4 regions of the Lacrimispora sp. 38-1 genome follow, and region 1 is predicted to be linked to each of the others. Evidence: riboswitches for the same ligand, from Rfam matches in the RefSeq annotation. Region 1 holds a riboswitch; each other region holds the start of a gene.
The links. Region 1 has a riboswitch for thiamine pyrophosphate ahead of thiM (hydroxyethylthiazole kinase). Riboswitches for the same ligand answer to the same signal wherever they lie in the genome.
Positions count from the first base shown of each region.

Region 2: another riboswitch for thiamine pyrophosphate. It lies ahead of thiT (energy-coupled thiamine transporter ThiT); the one in region 1 lies ahead of thiM (hydroxyethylthiazole kinase).
Region 3: another riboswitch for thiamine pyrophosphate. It lies ahead of thiC (phosphomethylpyrimidine synthase ThiC); the one in region 1 lies ahead of thiM (hydroxyethylthiazole kinase).
Region 4: another riboswitch for thiamine pyrophosphate. It lies ahead of thiS (sulfur carrier protein ThiS); the one in region 1 lies ahead of thiM (hydroxyethylthiazole kinase).

Region 1 covers NZ_JBANEW010000043.1:208,056-213,412, forward strand. The annotation lists gene V7D18_RS09315 (HD domain-containing phosphohydrolase) at 1-1,391, shown strand, start outside; TPP riboswitch at 1,428-1,535, shown strand; gene thiM (hydroxyethylthiazole kinase) at 1,605-2,429, shown strand; gene thiE (thiamine phosphate synthase) at 2,416-3,054, shown strand; gene thiD (bifunctional hydroxymethylpyrimidine kinase/phosphomethylpyrimidine kinase) at 3,051-3,833, shown strand; gene V7D18_RS09335 (TetR/AcrR family transcriptional regulator) at 3,910-4,572, shown strand; gene V7D18_RS09340 (Acg family FMN-binding oxidoreductase) at 4,569-5,357, shown strand, end outside.
Region 2 covers NZ_JBANEW010000055.1:144,462-149,818, forward strand. The annotation lists gene V7D18_RS14810 (DUF6320 domain-containing protein) at 1-1,563, opposite strand, end outside; gene V7D18_RS14815 (response regulator transcription factor) at 1,635-2,333, opposite strand; gene V7D18_RS14820 (helix-hairpin-helix domain-containing protein) at 2,354-2,980, opposite strand; gene V7D18_RS14825 (DMT family transporter) at 3,082-3,507, opposite strand; TPP riboswitch at 3,669-3,767, shown strand; gene thiT (energy-coupled thiamine transporter ThiT) at 3,797-4,468, shown strand; gene V7D18_RS14835 (cation-translocating P-type ATPase) at 4,554-5,357, opposite strand, start outside.
Region 3 covers NZ_JBANEW010000066.1:25,391-30,747, reverse strand. The annotation lists gene thiW (energy coupling factor transporter S component ThiW) at 1-21, opposite strand, end outside; gene thiC (phosphomethylpyrimidine synthase ThiC) at 47-1,354, opposite strand; TPP riboswitch at 1,440-1,548, opposite strand; gene trpA (tryptophan synthase subunit alpha) at 1,607-2,380, opposite strand; gene trpB (tryptophan synthase subunit beta) at 2,373-3,557, opposite strand; gene V7D18_RS19565 (phosphoribosylanthranilate isomerase) at 3,503-4,186, opposite strand; gene trpC (indole-3-glycerol phosphate synthase TrpC) at 4,173-4,979, opposite strand; gene trpD (anthranilate phosphoribosyltransferase) at 4,976-5,357, opposite strand, start outside.
Region 4 covers NZ_JBANEW010000099.1:250,538-255,894, reverse strand. The annotation lists gene thiF (thiamine biosynthesis protein ThiF) at 1-626, opposite strand, end outside; gene thiS (sulfur carrier protein ThiS) at 628-822, opposite strand; TPP riboswitch at 879-998, opposite strand; gene V7D18_RS26810 (GNAT family N-acetyltransferase) at 1,693-2,121, opposite strand; gene V7D18_RS26805 (hypothetical protein) at 2,395-2,640, shown strand; gene V7D18_RS26800 (PHP domain-containing protein) at 3,204-3,986, shown strand; gene V7D18_RS26795 (DNA/RNA non-specific endonuclease) at 4,451-5,357, shown strand, end outside.

The DNA of each region.
Region 1 (5,357 bases):
GGGAAACCCAGATGTATCACAGTCTGAAATATGCAAATTCCCTGATGGAAGCCATTCCGGACACGGTATTCGTCATTTCCAAAGAAGGGGTATTTCTAGACGGTATCGGGGATATGGATCATTTGTTTTTTAAAAAGGATCAGTTTATCGGTAAAAATATTAAAGATGTGATGCCCCGCCGCATCGCGGCAAAGGGAAGTGAGCTGATCAGCCAGGTTTTTCTTACTGGAGAGAACCAGAAGATTGAATATGAATGGACCAGTGGACAGGTCAAAGAATATCATGAACTCAGGATTGTAAAATGGTTTGATGATAAAGTCATTGCAATTGCCAGAAACATAACGGAAACTCATAATTATATCAGGGAAATTGAAGAAATCAGTTATCATGATCAGGTGACCGGACTGCATAACAGAAGGTATTTTGATAAAAAAGCGAAAGAACTGGACCGGAAAGAAAATTATCCAATGAGCGTTATTTTTTCCGATCTCAACGGATTAAAGATGGTAAATGACTCCTTTGGCCACGAATATGGAGATTATATGCTGAAACGATTTGCTGAAATACTGGCGGATTCTGAAAAGGAAGGGGAATTGATCAGCCGTGTAGGCGGAGATGAGTTTGCTATTATTTTAAAAAAGACTGAGAAAGCGGAGACAGAACAGTATATCCGGGAATTAAAAGAAAAATGTGCAGGCGAGACCATCAATGGAATCGAGCTGTCGGTTTCATTCGGCTATTGCATTATAACGGATTCTGGTTTATCAGTTCTAAATGCCGTGAAGCTGGCAGAAGATGAGATGTATCAGAACAAATTATATGAGGCTTACAGCAGAAGAAGCAAAACACTGGATATTATATTAAACACCCTTCATGAAAAGAATCCAAGGGAGGAACAGCATTCCCAGAGGGTAGCAGAACTTTGTGAAACAATGGCCAGACAGATGGGGATGCCTGACAGTGACATTAAGAAGATTAAGGCAGCCGGGCTGCTCCACGACATCGGAAAAATTGGAATTCAGGAAGCGCTGCTGAATAAACCGGGTATGCTAACAGAAGATGAATATCAGGAGATCCGCAAGCATTCAGAAATTGGATACCGCATATTAAACACCTCCCCCAATATGTCGGAAATAGCAGAGATTGTTTTATGCCACCATGAACGGTGGGATGGAAAGGGGTACCCAAAGGGAAGAAGCAAAACAGATATTCCGCTGTATGCTAGAATTATATCTATTGCTGACGCCTACGATGCCATGACAAGTGACAGAAGTTACCGGAGGGCACTGCCGGCTGCTTATGCAAGAAATGAACTGATCCGGGGTGCAGGAAAGCAGTTTGATCCGGAGCTGGTTGATTTTTTTGTCAATCATGTAATCGGATTGAATTGACTTCGGATGTCTGCTGTGTTAAAATCGAGAAAAATCAATATAGTTTTGGGGAGCTGGTGACCCGGCTGAGAGGAAGTTTTGAACTTCGACCCGTTTAACCTGATTTGGGTAATGCCAACGTAGGGACAGCCACTCTTACTGAATATCATGAGATATGTCTTTCCTGGCATATCTCATTTTTTTCCCTCAAAACCAGGAAAAGGAGATAAGAAAATGTTTGAACAGATCATTACAAATGTAAGAAACAAGGTACCACTGGTTCATGCAATCACAAACTATGTGACTGTAAACGACTGCGCCAACATCATACTGGCCAGCGGAGGATCCCCGATTATGGCGGATGACATCAATGAGGTCCGTGACATCACTGCTATTTCTTCTGCTCTGGTGCTCAATATGGGAACCCTGAATGAGAGAACGGCTGCGTCCATGACTGCAGCAGGAAAAACAGCAAATAAATGCGGCCTTCCTGTTGTTTTGGATCCTGTGGGAGCAGGGGCATCAGCATATCGGAATAAAACAGCATTTCAGCTTTTGGAAGAGATAAAATTTTCCGTGATTAAAGGAAATATATCTGAAATTAAATTTCTGGCTGCAGGAGAAGGTAGAACCTCAGGAGTAGATGCCTGTGAAGCTGATAAAGTAACAGAGGAGAATTTAAAGAGTGTGGCAGAATTTGCAAGAGCGTTTTCAAAAAGAACCGGCTCTGTCATTGTGATTACTGGTGCCATTGATCTGGTGGCAGATAAGGCCCATGTGTATGCAATCAGAAACGGCCATTCCATGATGAGTAAAATGACTGGAACGGGCTGTATGCTTTCCGCTGTTACCGGAAGCTATATTGGTGCCAATCCCGGTGATATTTTTAACGCATCAGCAGCTGCCGTATGCGGGATGGGTTTGTGCGGTGAACGGGCATATGAGAGAATGTGTGAGCTTCATGGAGGCACCGGTACATACCGTATGCTTTTGATTGATGAAATGAGCGGACTGGATGAAAAAATGCTGGAAGAAGGTGCAAAGTATGAATGTATCTAAAGAAAACATGCTTTTGTATGTGGTCACTGACCGGACGTGGCTTGGCAGCAGCAGGCTTCATGAGCAGGTGGAGGAAATCCTGGAAACTGGTGCTACCTTTATCCAGCTGAGGGAAAAAAATCTTGATTTTGACAGCTTTGTAGCCGAAGGGAAGGAGATTAGAAGAATTACATCAAAGTATAGAATTCCCTTTGTGATCAATGACAACATTAGAGTTGCTCTGGCTGTGGGAGCAGACGGGGTTCATGTAGGCCAGAAGGACTTAGAGGCAAAAAAATGCAGGGAACTGATCGGAGATGACAAGATACTTGGAGTATCCGCCCAGACAAAAGAACAGGCACTTCTGGCTGAAAAAAACGGTGCAGATTATATCGGGGTGGGAGCAGTTTTTGAAACTTCTACAAAAACCGATGCCAGCCCCGTTTCCTTTGAGACTTTAAAAGAAATCTGCAGTTCCGTATCCATTCCGGTCATTGCCATAGGAGGAATTAATGAGGATAATATCTTAAAGCTGAAAGGGAGCAATATTGACGGAGTAGCCGTGATTTCCGCAGTGTTTGCTGCCAGGGATAAGAAACAGGCAGTGAAGTCCCTTTTATCCCTGGCAAAGGAGGCGGTTTTATGAAAAAGGTTTTGACGATTGCGGGCTCCGACTGCAGCGGAGGCGCCGGTATTCAGGCAGATTTAAAGACAATGACTGTCCACAAGGTATATGGAATGAGTGTAATAACGGCTCTGACCGCCCAGAATACCACAGGTGTTACATCAATTATGGATGTGACACCTGAATTTGCAGGACAGCAGATGGATTGTATTTTTACAGACATTATTCCGGATGCAGTTAAAATCGGTATGGTTTCAAACAGCGGGATTATAGAGACGATTGTGGGAAAGCTGACAGAATACAGCGTGAAAAATCTGGTAGTTGATCCTGTTATGATATCAACCAGCGGCTCGAAACTGCTTTCTGAAAAGGCGATGGATGCGCTTGTTACCCAACTGCTGCCTATGGCCCTTCTTGTCACACCGAATATTCCGGAAGCGGAGGCACTTTGGAATATGAAAATCGGCAGCAAACGCGACATGGAAAAAGCGGCGGAGGCAATCTTTCAAAAGCTGAACTGCGCAGTCCTGATAAAAGGAGGTCATTTAACGGAGAGTTCCGATGATCTTTTGTATACAAAAGAAAAAATGATATGGATAACAGGCAGACGCATTGACAATCCCAATACGCATGGGACCGGCTGCACGCTGTCGTCTGCAATTGCCTGCAGCCTTGCAAATGGCTGTTCCCTGGAACAGAGCGTAAAAAATGCCAAAGCGTATATTACCGGAGCTTTAAATGACCAGTTAAATATCGGTAAGGGCAGCGGTCCGTTAAATCATATGTGGGGATTGACATAAACTGTAAACTGTTATAGTATTAAGTAAACTACAAGTTTACTTTTTGAAAATAACGGAATTACAGGAGGAACAGCAATTGGGAGCGGAAGAACGAAAGCAACTGGAGAAAGAAATTAAGAGAAAGGATATTATTGATGCTGCTGAGAAAGTTTTCTTTGCAAACGGATATGAGAATTCTTCCATGGATGCCGTTGCGAAGAAAGCGGAATTCAGCAAACGAACTGTTTATGTGTATTTTAACAGCAAGGAACAGATCTATTTCGAAATTATGATCAGAGGTTACAGGAAACTTCTCAAGATGATGGAAGAAGGGTTTGAAAAAGAAAAACCAGCCGGTGCACTGGAAGAGCTTCGCTGTATTTTCTACACCTTATTTTCCTTCCGTGACAAATATGAAGATTACTTTAAGGCAATTATGGAGTATGAGGCAAAGGATGAAGGGAATCAGGCCGGAGTCAGCGGGGATTCCAAAGAAGAGTGTTACCGTCTGGGTGAAGAAGTCCTTTTTTATCTTACAGAAGCGTTAAAAAAAGGAAAGAATGACGGAAGCCTTAAAAGTGATATGGACTGTAAGAAAACCGCATTGATCTTATGGGCATTTACCGTAGGAGCCTTTCATGCAGGAGGCAGGAAAAAGGAGTATCTGGAGAATTATCACCATATTAGTGTGGAGGAATTCTTAGAAGAGTGCTTCCAGCTTTTACTCGGGCTTGTTACTGTTAAGGAGAGCCGGGTATGAAAATCAGGTCATGCAAAAAGATCCTTTTAAAGATATTTACCAGCGCTGCCGGTTTGATCTTATTACTTTTGTTTGGATTATTTATACTTGGCGGAGGATTTATGAAGCAGTCTTATTTAGAACCATGGGATAAAAATTATGCATCAAAGTATACAGATCCGCGAATACGGCTGGCAGCAGCCGGACTGCTGGCTGCAAACAACCATAATATGCAGCCGTGGAAAGTGAAGCTGGATAAAGCAGATCCCATGGTACTTTACTTATATGCAGACAGCTCAAGGACCACAAAAGAGGTGGATCCCCTTTACCGGCAGATGATGATCACTCAGGGAACATTTTTAGAATATGTCAGAGTGGCAGGAGAAAAGGAAGGATTCCATACGGATATCGCGGTTTTTCCAGAGGGTGAGTATGAGGAAGGGGATCTTTTAAGCAGCATGGATAAAAAACCGGTTGCAAAGATCACACTTTTACCTGCGAAGCCGGAAGAAAGTCCCCTGTATAACGGGATGTTTCTGGCAGATACAAACCGGGGAAATTATAAAAAGGAAGTTCCTGATTCTTTACAGATTTCAGAGCTTTCTAAACTGCCGGATGAGAACGGGCCATCCATAAAATTTTATACAGAAAAAGCTGATCTGGATAAAATTGGGAACTATGTCATGGAAAGTGCAAAGATCGAGGCCGGAGTAACCAGGGCAATGGAGGAATCCAATGCAATATTCCGTGCAAATGAAAGAGAGAAGAACAAATACCGTTGGGGTTATTCCGTTGAAGGACAGGGA
Region 2 (5,357 bases), on a different contig from region 1:
CGTTACATGATCAATGCAAAACCATACGATCTCTGCCGCTATGGTCTGCATGACAACCTTCCCTGCCAGATTGGAATGGCGCATAAAGGAATACCGGACTGTCATGACGGAATAAGCCATTAAGACGATTGCAATCACGGACCATATGGAGCCGGAATAGGTAGCAAGGTTAATAACGCCAAGAATAGCCGCTGCAAAAATCATGATTCCATAAAAAACATTGGCAATCTTTTTCATTCGTTCTTTATCATACCGGATCTGGGGATACTGACCCTTATCATCTCTGTGGTCCGGCACTCCATTGCTTTCAAGCTCTACCGGAATCCCTTCTTTCTTCAGAAAACAAAAAAACGTATCCGCAAGCCTTGTATCCTGAAAAACAGAACTGAAGGTGACGATAACCTCACCCCCGTAAGAGCAGACTCCGCATTTCATTGGCTGTCTGCGTGAAACTCCGATCATCATGGTGAAGCGTTCAATCTCTTTTGCATATTCTTCATCCATTTCGATGGGACCGATATTTGACAGTGTCATGGTATATGCCCCATTGTTCTTCCAGAATATCAGATTCAAAGCAAGCCATTTTATCACCAGAGGGGTGATGCGCAGATACCACTTCTTCTCACTGGAAACATTATAGGAAATGGTCTCCTCCATCTTCTCTTTTGTAATTTTCTCATCCATCTGGGTGCTGACCACGCTTAATATTTCCTCAAACGTGTGATTCTCTCCGGATGAAAGAAATTCCACCAGAGTCACAGCAAAAAAATTAGCCATTGTCTCAGAACCGAAAAAATTCCTTAAATTGATGGGAATGCTGATACCAATGGAATGTTCAGACGGCTTCTTTTTTAAATATTCCTGATAAATTGACCAGATCAGTGCAGCGGTTAAAAACCGGGTGATGCTGACTCCGTAACGCTTACTCACTGCCTTCATCTCTTTTAAACCTATATAGCCGTGAAGAATGTTCTCCTCATCCAGGGAGAGATATTCTCCGGTAATATGATACGCTTTTGCAGAACTGTATTTCTGTTTCCGGATCTTTTTATAATGGCGGACATAACTGTCCTCCACATTCATGGAAACATCGGAAGAAATCTTCTGGGTCGCCCTGTGACCAGTTCTTGAATCCTTTACCAGATCAAGATAGCGGTAAACCAGTGCCTTTAAGAAATTAACGGCACCCAGTCCGTCTGTGACAGCATGAAATACTTCCAGGTTGATCCGCCTGCCAAAATAAGTGACCCGGAATAAAAAAAGCTGGTTGCTGTGTGGGTCAATATACTTACAGGGGTAAGTGGTCTCCCGCTCAATGACCGGCATCCGGCTGTTGTGTTCAAAATAATACCAGAAAAAACCCCTCCGCAGTTTCACCGAAAATCCTTCAAACTGCGGCAGAACTTCCTCTAATGCTCTCTGCAAGGTTCCTGGAACCACTTCACACTTCAGCTCAGCGCTGATCCGGAACACATTACTTAAATTTTCATCGGCTATGACCGGAAAAATCTTTGCCGTATTATCAAGCCTTCTCCATCGTTCACCCTGCGGGCTTTTCTTCATCGTATCAGCACTCCTTAATTTAAGAAAAGGCGGATCTCTCCGGCTTCCCGGAAGAAATCCTCCTTTTTTCACTAGACGCGGAAATAATATCCCACACCCCATTTGGTATGCACATATTTGGGATCACTGGGGCTGGGCTCGATTTTCTCCCTCAGACGCCTTACATGAACGTCTACCGTACGGACATCGCCTGTGTCCATCGCCTTGTTTCCCCAAACATAAGTAAGCAGCTGTTCTCTGCTGTAAACCTTACTGGGATTGCAGGTTAAAAGTTCCAGAAGATCGAATTCCTTGGCCGTTAAATTGATCTCCTTATCTGCGATAAAGACCCGTCTGGCATCCCGGTCCAGTTTTAAATCACCGGCTGTCACCAGATGGCTGTCTTCCTTATGATCCCGTCTGCCCTTCTTGGCATTTCTCCGCATGATTGCCTTAATCCTGGCTTTTACCTCCAGAATATTAAAGGGCTTTGTAATATAGTCATCGGCTCCGTACTCCAGCCCGAGAATCTTATCCATATCATTGCCCTTGGCTGTCAGCATGATGATGGGCATCTCGGAAAACTCCCGGATCGCCTGACAAACTTCGTATCCATCATACTTTGGAAGCATAACGTCCAAAAGCACTACATCGTATTCCTTCTGCTTTGCCAGATTAATGGCTTCCTCACCGTCATAGGCACAGTCCACTTCCATACCGTCCTGCTCCAGACTGAATCTCATTCCTTTTACAATCAGTTTTTCGTCATCTACTACTAAAACACTTGCCATTTTGCACCTCTGTTTTCTATTTAAACCGTTATATCGTCTTTTATCTTCTGAAAGGCTGCCTCCTTAATCCCTGATATCTTCATAATATCTTCAATCTTCTGAAATCCGCCGTGACTCTCCCGGTAACGAATGATGTCATCCGCCTTTGCCTCTCCGACACCTCTTAAAGTCATCAGTTCTTCCTTACCTGCCGTGTTAAGATTCACCTTATGACTGCCTTCCGGTATATTTTTCAAGGAAGATGTTCCCTGATCCAAAAGCCTTTTGGCTTCCTCCTGATCCGGCACCTGAATCTTCATACCATCTTTGACCTGCTCTGCCATGTTTAACGTATCGGCAGCTGCATTCTCCGTAAAGCCTCCGGCCACCGCGACAGCCTGAAAAATACGGCTTCCCTCCTCCAGCTCATAGACTCCCGGAGAAACCACCTCTCCGCATATATGTACATAGCAAATACGTGACGGTTCTTCCGGTGCTTTCAGGGAATCCGAGGCCGGAGTTTCCTCCATTGAGGAAACAGGCGGCTCCTGAATAGAAACAAAAGCTTTTTCTTCCGGGTATATATGATTTCTGTTTAAGCCATAGCAGATGCTGCATATGATTACACATATAGCTATGGCTGCGATCTTAATCCTATGATAGTTCATGGAATCCTCCCTTTACAAAATTTTGCAAAAAAGGATCCCATCCTCAGCCCTTGTACCTATTCTACCTAAAGAAATAAGTAAATACAAGCACTATTTCCAAATTAGTTAAAGATTATAATGCCTATGATGGCTACAACTGCCCCAATCAGTTTTTTCCACTCAAATCCCACTTTTTCCACACCGAATAATCCAAATACCTCCACTGCATAAGCCACCACTATCTGGGATACTACTATAATCAGCGCGGCTTTAGCCGGACCCAAGGTCCCCATACTTTTTACAACTGTATAAGTAATGAATGCGCCTAGAATACCTCCGATCAGCATGTATTTGGGGTGAACCGTAAGAAGGGCTGAAATATCGTCCCTTCCTGAAAAATACCATAAAATCAGGCAGGTTAAAAAGGCGGTCAGCTGAACCCAGCCGGTGGACACCCACATACTTGTCTGTTTGGACACTCCCGTATTTAATACTCCCTGTATACTCATTAGCGCTCCTGATATCAGAGCTATGATAAAGCCTGTCATATACACAACCTCCGCATCTGTATTTTTAATCCGAAAAAATGCAATGATGCACTGCTTTACTAGGTTGTGCTTAATTTACTTTTTTATACTTATTTTTACAGGTTCAAATAGCTTGACAATCCCTTTTATTTCAGTTATACTCACACCGAAATGAAAAAATTATGACACGCTGGGGGAGCCTTAGGCTGAGAATGGTATTTACCTGACCCTTACTACTTGAACCGGATAATGCCGGCGGAAGGAAGCAATAGTAGTAGTCCCCTCCTGTGCATATAAAGGAGGTTTTTTAATGTCATTTTTTCTAACCTATTCTCAGGAATCCGGAGAATACTTCTTAAAACCAGGCGGATACGGTCTGGTGGTTGCTGCGCTTCTGGTGATTCTGCTTGGACTTCATCTGCTTACTGGCAAAAACCTGCCTACAAGACAGCTGAAAACCCGCCAGATGGTAACCTGCGCAGGCGCGATGGCACTGGCGCTGGTGGCTTCTTTCATCAAATTTGCCTCACTCCCGTTTGGAGGTTCCATCACACTGTTCTCCATGCTGTTCATCTGTCTGACCGGCTATATCTACGGCGTTAAGGCCGGAATCATGACAGGAGTGGCATACGGAATTCTTCAATTTATTGTGGAGCCATATATCTATGCCCCCGTTCAGTTCCTCCTGGACTATCCGGTTGCATTTGGATGCCTGGGACTTTCGGGATTATTTCATAATAGAAAGTATGGTCTGATTCCTGGTTATGTTACAGGTGTTTTGGGCAGATACCTCTGCCATGTTATATCCGGTTATATATTCTTTGCTTCCTATGCACCGGAAGGCATGAACCCGCTTTTATATACCTTTGGATATAACGCCACCTATATTGTTCCTGAGATGGTTGTTACTATAGTAATATTATATCTGCCTCCGGTCATCGAAGCCATCAGCCAGATGAAACGTCAGGCGGTAAATGGTTAAAGTTTAGCGGGGTACGTGCGCCCCTGAAGTCAGACATACAAGTGTAAAATACCGTCCATCCGGACGGTATTTTTCGTTGTTACACTTATTTCTTTTTATGCTTCAACCGTTTCATAATCTCCACAATCGGAATGATGGAAACGGAAATCAATATCGCTACAAGATATTCTACAAATGAAATATGCTCAAATGAAAATGCTTCTCTTAAAAACGGAACATAAATTACGGCAGTTGTCAAAACAAAGGATACCGCTAACGATGCGGTCAGAAAGTTATTCCGTGATTTTAATTGAAAGATGGATTCCTTTCTGGAACGCATATTAAAGGAATGAAACATTTCAAGAAGAGACAGGGCTAAAAATGCCATCGTCATACCATCGGAACTCTCCGCAATCTCCCATACTCCGCTTTCCATATAATGCCCGATAAAGTACGCAGCCAGAGTAAGGATCGCGATCATCCAGCCCTGAAATGCTGTTTCGGCCCCTATGCCATCGGAAAATACGCCATCTTTGGGACTTCTTGGAGCGCGTTTCATAATATCGCCTTCTTCTGCTTCCATACCAAGACCAATGGCAGGAAAACAGTCTGTAATCAGGTTAATCCACAACAGATGCACCGGCTTTAAAATTGTAAACCCTAAAAGGCTGGCGACAAATACGGCAATTACCTCTGCAAGATTTGAGGAAAGTAAAAACTGGATCGCCTTGCGGATATTATCGTAAATACGGCGTCCCTCTTCCACAGCGGCCACAATAGTCGCAAAATTGTCATCGGCCAGCACCATATCTGCAACATCTTTTGTAACATCTGTTCCGGTAATTCCCATTCCCACACCGATATCCGCTTCTTTAATGGAAGGTGCGTCGTTCACACCATCTCCTGTCAT
Region 3 (5,357 bases), on a different contig from region 1:
TAAATTTGTTTTCGGATTCATGATTTTTTCTCCTTTTAAGTCAATATCATTCGTCATAGATGTTGACAATCTCTCCGTCTAAAATCCGGTTCATATTTTTCATAGCGCAGAAATTACCGCACATGGAACAGGTATCTTCTTTTTCCGGTTTGGAAGATGCACGATACCTTCTTGCTTTTTCCGGATCAATGGACAGAGCAAACATTGCTTCCCAGTCCAGCCGTTTCCTTGCATCACTCATCTGGTAATCCCATTCTTTCGCACCCTTGATGCCTTTTGCCAGATCAGCAGCATGGGCTGCAATCCGGGCAGAGATAATGCCTTCCTTCACATCATCTGCATCAGGAAGCCTTAAATGTTCCGCAGGGGTCACGTAGCAGAGGAAAGAAGCTCCGGCAGCAGCAGCTATGGCCCCTCCGATGGCTGCGGTAATGTGATCATATCCGGGAGCAATGTCAGTGACGAGAGGCCCCAGTACATAAAAAGGTGCACCCTTACAGATAGTCTGCTGGATTTTCATATTGGCGGCGATCTGGTCCAGGGGCATATGTCCTGGTCCTTCAATAATTACCTGTACATCCTTTTCCCACGCACGGCGGGTCAGTTCCCCAAGGGTAACCAGCTCTTCAATCTGGGAAATATCAGAGGCATCCGCAATGCAGCCAGGTCGGCAGGCATCTCCAAGGCTTAATGTCACATCATGTTCCCGGCAGATTTCCAGAATACGGTCATAATGCTCATAGAATGGATTTTCATTTCCAGTCATCTCCATCCAGGCAAAGATGATGGAACCGCCTCTGGATACAATATTAGTCAGGCGTTTTGCCTCTTTAAAACGGTGCGCTGTCTGCTTGTTGATGCCTACGTGAATAGTCATGAAATCCACTCCGTCAAGGGCATGCATTTCCACAATCTGAATCCATTCTTCAGAAGTTATCTCCTTAAGAGGCTTATGATAATAAACAACGGCATCGTAAATGGGCACCGTTCCAATCATGGCCGGGCATTCTCCTGTCAGCCGTTTCCTGAATTTCCTTGTATCTCCGAAGGAACTTAAATCCATAATGGATTCAGCCCCCAGTGAAACCGCATCCTCTACCTTTTTTAATTCCAGATCCATGTCATTTAAATCTCTGGAAGTTCCAAGATTTACATTGATTTTTGTTTTCAGCATGGAACCGATGGCGTTTGGCTCCAGGCAGGTATGGTGTTTGTTGGCAGGGATAACTGCCTTACCTTGTGCAATCAGCTTTATAAGCTCCTCCGGTTTAATCCCTTCTTTTTTCGCTGTGATTTCCATTTCCCGCGTCATAATGCCTTTTCTTGCGGCATCCATCTGTGTGGTGTAATTCATATGTAGTCCTCCTTCATTATTTGGAGGGATTTACGGCTCTGGACAAAAAAAGAGCCCATACCAACAGGTACAGGCCCAGATCAATACATCCGTCTCGTATAAATCCCTACGTTGGCATTACCCAAATCAGGTTATAAAGGTCGAAGTTTGATAACTTCCTCTCAGCCCGCATACGAGCTCCCTCTTGTGGCACTAGTGTAGCACCGGTCTAAATGAATGTCAAGTGGAATTTGCTTAATCAAAGTGGGAGGATCAATCAGTTATTGCAGATTTCATCTCTCTTATGTAGCTGCAGATCGGTTCCACACAGTCTTTTCCATGCATGGCAGCCAGCTTCACAATGGCGCTTCCCACGATAATACCATCTGCATATTTACTTAATTCCTTCGCCTGTTCCGGTGTGGAAATTCCAAAGCCTATGGCACAGGGAATATCTTTGGAATTCTTTACAAGAGAAACCATATCTCCGATGTCAGAGGTGATTTCCTTTCTCACACCTGTTACGCCCATGGAAGAAACACAGTAAACAAATCCCTCTGCTTCTGAAGCAATGGCCGTAATCCGTTCCTTAGAAGTGGGAGCGATCAGAGAAATTAAGTCAATCCCGTACTTTTGGCAGATGGGATGAAGTTCATTCTTTTCTTCAAAAGGCATATCTGGCACGATAAGAGCATCGATGCCGCATTCTGCCGCATTTTTAATGAAACGCTCGCTTCCATATACAAATATGGGATTAATGTAAGTCATAAATGCCAGGGGCACATTTGTTTTTTGCCGAATGCGTGTGACAGTTTCGAAAATTTTATCTGAGGTAGTGCCGGAGGCAAGGGCGCGCTGGTCAGCTTCCTGGATCACGATTCCCTCTGCAACCGGATCAGAAAAAGGAATTCCCAGTTCTATGATATCGGCACCTGCCTTAGCCATGGCAGGAACCAGCTGCTCTGTAATTGCAAGGTCCGGGTCACCGGCTGTAATAAACGGGATAAATGCTTTCCCTTTTGCAAATGCTTCACTGATTCTACTCATAGATTTCTACCCCCTTGTAACGTGCAATTGCGGCCACATCCTTGTCTCCTCGGCCGGATAAGTTAATGACGATAACCTGGTCCTTTCCCATGGAAGGTGCAACTTTTCTGGCATAAGCCACGGCATGGGCGCTTTCAATGGCTGGTATGATTCCTTCCTTCCGGGATAAATATTCAAATGCATCTACCGCCTCGTTGTCGGTAACAGGAACATAATCTGCTCTTCCGGTATCAAACAGTGCGGCGTGCTCCGGTCCGATTCCCGGATAGTCAAGTCCTGCTGAGATGGAGTAAACCGGAGCGATCTGTCCGTATTCATCCTGGCAGAAGTAGGATTTCATACCATGGAAAATACCCACGGTTCCTGTGGAGATGGTGGCAGCATTTTTATCTGTATCAATGCCGTGTCCTGCAGCCTCACAGCCCACCAGCTTAACAGAGCTGTCTCCAATAAAATCATAAAACAGGCCCATGGCATTGCTGCCTCCGCCCACACAGGCGATCAGCATGTCGGGAAGCTTTCCTTCTGCTTTTAAGATCTGCTCCCTGACTTCCTTTCCGATGATGCTCTGGAAGTCCCGCACAATGGTGGGAAATGGGTGAGGTCCCATGACGGAACCCAGAACGTAGTGGGTATCCTCCACCCGGTTGGTCCATTCCCGGAGAGTTTCATTTACCGCATCCTTTAAGGTCTGCGTACCGCTGGTAACTGGATGAACCTTTGCACCCAGAAGCTCCATACGGAATACATTTAATGCCTGGCGGTCCGTATCCTCTTTTCCCATGAAGATTTCACATTCCATCCCCATTAAGGCTGCGGCAGTAGCAGTAGCCACTCCGTGCTGGCCTGCACCGGTTTCTGCGATGACACGGGTTTTTCCCATTTTTTTTGCAAGAAGAACCTGACCAAGTGCATTGTTGATTTTGTGGGATCCGGTGTGGTTTAAATCTTCCCGTTTTAAATAAATCTTTGCACCGCCAAGATCCTCTGTCATTTTCTCTGCGTAGTAAAGCAGAGAAGGTCTTCCTGTGTAGGTTTCATGCAGTGTCTTTAACTCTGCCAGAAATTCTTCATCCTGCATACAGGCATTGTAGGCTTTCTCCAGTTCCGTCACTGCATTCATCAGCGTTTCGGGGATAAATTGTCCGCCGTGCTGTCCAAATCTTCCTTTTGACATGATTTTCCACTCCTTACTGTTTGTATGATTTTTTTTATTTTTTCCGGGTCTTTTTTGCCATTTGTTTCAGCCAGACTGCTGACATCCAGACAGAATGCTTTGGTTTTAAGAGCTTCCTCTATGTTTTCCATGCCGATTCCCCCTGCCAGAAACCAGGGTTTTTTAATCGCCGGAATCATGTTCCAGTCAAAACATTTCCCGCTTCCGCCCTGAATTCCCCTTACATAGGAGTCCAGAAGAAGATAGTCTGCAGAAAGCTTTTCCGCTTCTGAAATATCAGCCGCGGACTGGACACGGATTGCTTTAATAATGGGGACCGGACGGTCTAATCTGTTTTTCAGTTCCAGAATATCCGTCTCATGTTCCTCCCCGTGAAGCTGAATCAGCTGAATAATGTTACTTTTTACCAGGGAAATGATCTCGTCTGCCGGACTGTTTACGAAGACTCCTACAGCCGGAATTTCAGGGAGCAGATCATTTCTTAAGAATTCAGCCTGCCTGAAATTCAGCTGCCGCCTTCCTGGTGCAAAAACAAAACCTGCGTAATCCGGCTGATAGGTGTTGACGGCAATCACATCTTCTTTTCCTGTGAGGCCGCAGATTTTAATTTTCTTTTCAAAATTCATCATTGGCCGCTTTCCTCATTTCCTGAAGAATCTTTTTCTTGTCAGGAGAGCGCATCAGGCTTTCTCCGATTAAGACTCCGTTTACACCTGCCTGATACAGCCGCTTTACATCGTCGGGGGTCTGTATTCCGCTTTCAGCAATGAATGCGGTTCCTGCAGGCACAAGGCTTCTTAAACGGATGGAATTTTCAAAGTCAACCTCGAACGTCTTTAAGTTCCGGTTATTGACTCCGATCAGCCGGGCTCCTGCAGAAAGTGCGCTGTGGATTTCTTCCTCATCATGAGCTTCGACAAGAGCGCTGAGTCCAAGGCTGTCACTGATTTTTAAGTATTCTTTCAGCTGTCCGGTATTAAGAAGAGTACAGATAAGAAGAACTGCCGAGGCGCCAAGCACTTTCGCTTCCAGTATCTGATAAGGATCTACGGTAAAATCCTTTCTCAGAAGAGGAAGGGAAACAGACTTGCTGATTTCGGTTAAATATTCCCCTTTTCCCAGAAAGTATTCCGGTTCTGTCAGTACGGAAACGGCATCTGCGCCAGCTGCTTCATACTCCATGGCAATTTCCCTGTAAGGAAATTCCGGTGCAATCATCCCTTTTGAGGGAGAGGCACGCTTTACTTCGCAGATAAAGGAGATTCCGGGAGAGGTAATCACCCGCTCAAAAGAGAAATCAGATTCCCTCTGTCCTGCGTCAAAGGCACTGTATGCCATCTTTTCCATCTTACTGAGCGGAATCGTTTTTTTCGCCTCCTCCGCCCGCTTTTTTGAGGCTGCGGCCAGGGTATCAAGGATCATAAAGCCACCTCATTCACTGCTTTTACAAATTCTTCCAGTTTTGCAGCTGCTTTTCCGGAATCAATTAAGTCGGAAGCAGTCTGAATGCAGTCGGATATGGTGCAGTTGTCAATGCCAAGATAAAGACTGAGGGCGGAATTTAAAACCACAATATCCCGTTTTGGACCGCGAAGTGTTCCCTCTAAAATTTCCTTTGTAATTTTGGCATTATCGGAAGGAGTTCCGCCCAGTAAGTCGGAAAGGCTGCTGCGGCTTAGGGAAAACTGCTCCGGAGTAATTTCATATGAAATCAACTCCCCGAAACGGATTTCGCAGACGTGGGTTGGACCCGTTACGGTTGCTTCGTCCAGTCCGTCTGATCCGCAGACAACCAGCCCC
Region 4 (5,357 bases), on a different contig from region 1:
TCTGCAAGAATGCGGAGCACCATATGTGCCTGATGTGCGGCGCACAACATGACTCGTGAGGACATAAGTCCAATATTATCCTCTACATCACTAACTTCATCTCCACAGAGGTAGAAATGATCTGTAATTCTTCTGGTTCTTACAACGTTAGCGGAATCAATTCCTGCCATTCCGGAAGCGGCGATCAGATACCTTTCAGACATCTTTTCCAGCACACTGTTTACCAGCATAGCTTTAGCCTCAGCCCCATCGAAGGCCTCACAAATGATATCCGCATTACAAAGCATTTCATTAAAGTTATTCTCATCGATTTTCCTGGTATGTGTGATGACTCTTATATATGGTGCGATTTCCTTTAAGTTTGCAGCAAGAGCCTCTGTTTTGAAACAACCGGTTTGGGAAGCCTTATACTGCTGGCGGTGGAGATTAGAAACATCCACTTTATCAAAATCAATCAGAATCAGCCTGCCCACGCCTGCACGGGCAAGGGAAACAGCAATATTTGATCCAAGACCTCCAAGCCCGCAGATAGCGACAGTGGAGCTTGCGAACTTATCCTGCAAAGACTTTCCGTTCCGATTGTCAAGAGCTCTCCTCATTTCATCCATTGTAGGAATGTTGTTCATATCAACCTCCTCCTACAAAACTGACTACCTCAACAACATCACCATTTTGAAGTACTGTTTTCTCATAATGCTCTTTTGTAACGATTACTCCGTTCCATTCAACAGCAATCCGCTTGGGATTGTATCTGGTACCTGCCAGATATTCTGCCAGAGTTTTTCCTGCTGCTTCATGAAAAATGCCATTGATTTTTATCATGATTTTAATCCTCCTTAAAAAAATAGGAAGCTGCCTGATTGGCAACTTCCCATATTACTTATAAATTCAGTCGTCCCTACGTTGGCATTATCCAAATCAGGTTAATGGGTCGAAAGTCACACCTTCCTCTCAGCCTGTTTGGGTAAAAACACCCGCAAGCTCCCCGGTATTAAATTGTTATGAATAATAATACTACTATACGTGTGATTATGCAAGACAAATAAAAGGAAAAAGAGATTTATTTTGAATGCTGCATTTCCGTTCAGGTGCATCAGAGGAAGAAGCCGGGAGAGATGCAACAAGGGTAAACACCTGTGAAGATGATAAAATGGTTATTTTCTGCTTACGTTGCATTGAAATTTCACTTAACAAAGTTTCCGGGAAATCCTTTGTAACAGCAGAAGAGAATTCGTTCTGTATTTCATCAATTGCAAATTTCATACCATCATCACAATTGTGGTATTTTAACAGATCACTTAAGCTCTCCAAAGGTGCATTCTGGTACTAAATACCACACCATAGTCATGGTTTTCCCGGCTCCCTGCCTGCCGCAAAACATTTTAAGCCCAAAGGGGCGAAAAGACAACGATTCCTTGCTTTTCCAACTTTAATTTCTTACGCAGATCAATCAATTTCCACCTAAGGAATACCATAAAATGACCAAACTAAATGGCAGGAAGTTTCAGGCAGAGAAACGCAAAACAGATAAATCCTATAAACATTTTAAAAATTATCATAATACCTCCTTTAAATTTCAGTTTTCTGGATTAACTACAATAAAAAACTACCAGTTTATACTGATAGTTAGGAATTCTCTTTACATATTCAATTTTATTGGCCTTACATTATGCTCATAATATTTACTATAAATTATAACTGTTTCTTTAATGTATATAGTCTGATATCATCTGGAAAACCGTTGACTTCCCCACAAATAACATATCCTTGCTTTTGATAAAAAAGTGGAGCTTGAAAAGAATATGTCGTCAGGTGAGCAATCTGGCATCCGGAGGCTTTTGCTTGATGTTCAATTACTTCCAATAAACGTGATGCTATTTTTTGTCCTCTATAAGCTTCCTGCACCCAAAGAACCTCTATTTCTAAGGATGAGAGATAAGTAGATCCCGATACACCTCCCACAATAACTTCCTTTTCATTTCGTGCTATATTTGTAAACTCTATATTTGGTACTTTTAATTTACCGTTTGTTTTTTTCATATTGTGCTCAAGCATTCCATTTATACGAACTGAATTAAAAAACTCTTGTTCATCACAATCATTATAAATAGTTATAGACATTTTTGTCACCTCCATAAAACCAGTGTAATAATCTTTTTATAAGTAGAATATCATCAAACCTGCTAACTATCAATATTAAGTTTTCAATGTACACTAATACGTTAAATTCTAATTTAACTAATACCAAAAACCTGAAAACAAAATAGTTTATTTTCTCTTCCAGATAGCCATAAGCCGGGATAAAGAGAAACATCAAAATATGTTGGATGGTATAAGTATGCCACGGTCTTTCGAAATCATCAGGCAGTAAAGCTACAGCATGAAGATGGTAAAGTGTTTACTAATTTATACAATATTTTAGCAAAAAAAGAGAATGTTGTCTTACTCTCCAGAAGTGTTAGATTTAAAAAGACCGAATGGTGGGCACCAAGGACAAAAGAAAATAAATTTGGATTTGGCCAAGTCAATTTATGGTATCCGGCAAATAATGAAACGGATTCATCTAAAAGATATATTAGTAGAGTTGTTAAACTTATAGAAGAATATTGCGGTGAGAATTGGATTGACTGGTATGAATAAGTTGTTTTTATTTGAAAAATCAAGGAGACCATTTTTTCTATTTATAAAACGTAAGGATATTGTTTGCGTAAATTCAACAGCGTTTCATGTGGAATTTTATAAAAAGGTGCTGTATAATATACTTAATATAAATCCCCATTATCTGGACTTTCTATTATGTTGGTGCAGATAGAAAGCAGCCTGCTGGGTGGTTACGTACTGAATAAGAATTTTGTGTTATCTGGGAAATATACAGAAAAACGACAAAATAGTAGTAAATATAACCGAAAAATTACCGACAAAACTCCGGAAGTCCGGGAACCCTTATAAAGACTGGGTAGGAATGGTTTTATCGCAGATAATTTAAAAACGACAAAACCCTATAAACGACAAATCGAATAGGCATGGTTTTGTCGTTTTTGCATTAAAATATCTAGTAATGAGGCAAGCAGGAGATTAGAAAAGCGACAAAACGTAGTTTGCTAAAAGGATAAGTGGCATAAGGAATTGCCCGACTGGATATTTGAATATTTTATTTGTGAAGTTATTTTCTCTAACAAAAAATCAGATAAGGAAGTGGCAGTATGGTAGACGGTCATATTCATATTGAACGAGGAGAATATACGTATGAATGGGTAAATCAATTTGTTAACAAAGCAGTTGAAAAGCAATTAGATGAGATTTGGCTACTTGAGCATTGTTATCGGTTTGAAGAATTTGTTCCTATGTACGATTCTGTTTGTGCTTATAGCAATTATGTAGATACATGGTTTCACAGAAAAGCAGGAGTTCTGAAACTGGAAAAATATTTGTCACTAATCAAGCAAATTAGAAACAATCAATTCCCTGTTAAGATTAAGTTTGGTCTTGAGATATGCTATTTCAAAGAGTTTGAAGATTTAGTTGTAGAATTAACTAAAGATAAAGATTTTGATTTTTTGCTAGGTAGCGTTCATTTTGTTGATGATTTTGCCTTTGACCATAAGGAGGAGCATTGGAATGGAATTAATGTCGATGAAATATACCATAGATATTTTGAAACATCTGTTTCACTTGCTAAAAGTGGCATATATGACGGTATAGCTCATCCCGATGCGATTAAACTTTTTGGACATAAACCATCATATTCTCTAACAGAATACTACGCTAGTTTAGCAATGGAGCTTTCTAAAAATGATATGTACGCAGAACAAAATAGTGGAGTATTTCGACGTTGTCCTAATACAGCCACACTAGGTATGGATGAAGAAATGCTAAAAATAATGAGTAATAATAATGTCAAAATCATTACAGCATCGGATGCTCATTGCCCTGAAGATGTTGGTGATAGAATACTAGAACTTAACAATTGTTTAAGAAATAATTAGGTGCAAACTAGGTGCAACGGTGTAACCAGTATCAGAGATTGAAAACCATCCTTTCTATGTGTCTGCCAATTACATGGAACAGACTTTGACTATATCAATAAACAAAAAAACAAACTTGTAAAAGGTGTGAAAAATTTCCGACAAAACTACGGAAGTCTGGGAAGTATTGAAAACAAAGGGTTGAGAGGGTTTTGTCGCAATTATGTAAAAACGACAAAACTCCAAAAAGCGACAAAACAATTCAGTATAGTTTTGTCGCTTTTTTATTAACAATATGTAGTAATGGTGGAAAGAAAAAATTAGAAAAACTGTCTCCAATGGAATTTCAGACGCATTAGGAAGGCTTAAGAAAAGTGGACTTCTTTTTAATAATTATTTTTATATAAACGAATAATAAAAATTAATGATGGAAATAATTATGTTGTATCAAATTAATAAAAGTATAAAGGAGAAAAAACTATCCAATGTCGAATATCCATAATTTTGAAGTTAATAAAACGATTAAACTTGATAGCAGTATAGAAGAGCAATTAGCATTAAAACGATATGTTAGCAGAATGATACCGAGAGAAAATACACTTTTTAAACTACGAACTCATAATCCACTGGAAATTGATTCACCAAATCGTGTTGCAGCCAGAAAGGCAATGATCAACCCTAAAGATTTATATTCATTAGAGGCTATAGTTGGAAATAATGATATGTTTCCAATTCATTATCTGGAGAAAGGTCTTATAGCTGCTAAATCCGTATGCAGGATTATAATTAATGATCATAACGGTAGATTATTGGGGTTTGGAACTGGCTTTATGGTTTCACCCACTTTACTAATTACAAATAATCATGTCCTGCCTAATTTAGAAATTTCAGTAAATAGTATTGCTCAATTTAATTATGAACAAGATTTAAATTTTATAGAACGTAAAACTGAAAAGTTCAAATTGAGACCAGATACTTTTTTTATGACTGATGTAGAACTGGATTTTACATTAATTGCAATTGAAGAAATATCATTATCCAGTGTTAACATCAATGATTTCGGATATTTACCATTAATTAAACAAACAGGAAAAGCATTATTAGGGGAATATGTATCTATCATTCAGCATCCCAATGGTTGGTATAAATCCATTGTATTACGAGAAAATGAAATTATTGATATGTTTGATCATTTTATACATTACACAGCGGATACAAATGAGGGGTCCTCAGGTTCGGTTGTTTGTAATGATTCCTGGGAAGTGGTAGCGCTTCACCATGCGGGGATAAAAGATCCCCAAAATCCAGGAAATTATATTGCAAATGAAGGGATCCGTATTAGCAGTATTTTACAATATATAGAGCAAAATAAATATTTACTGAATGATAAAC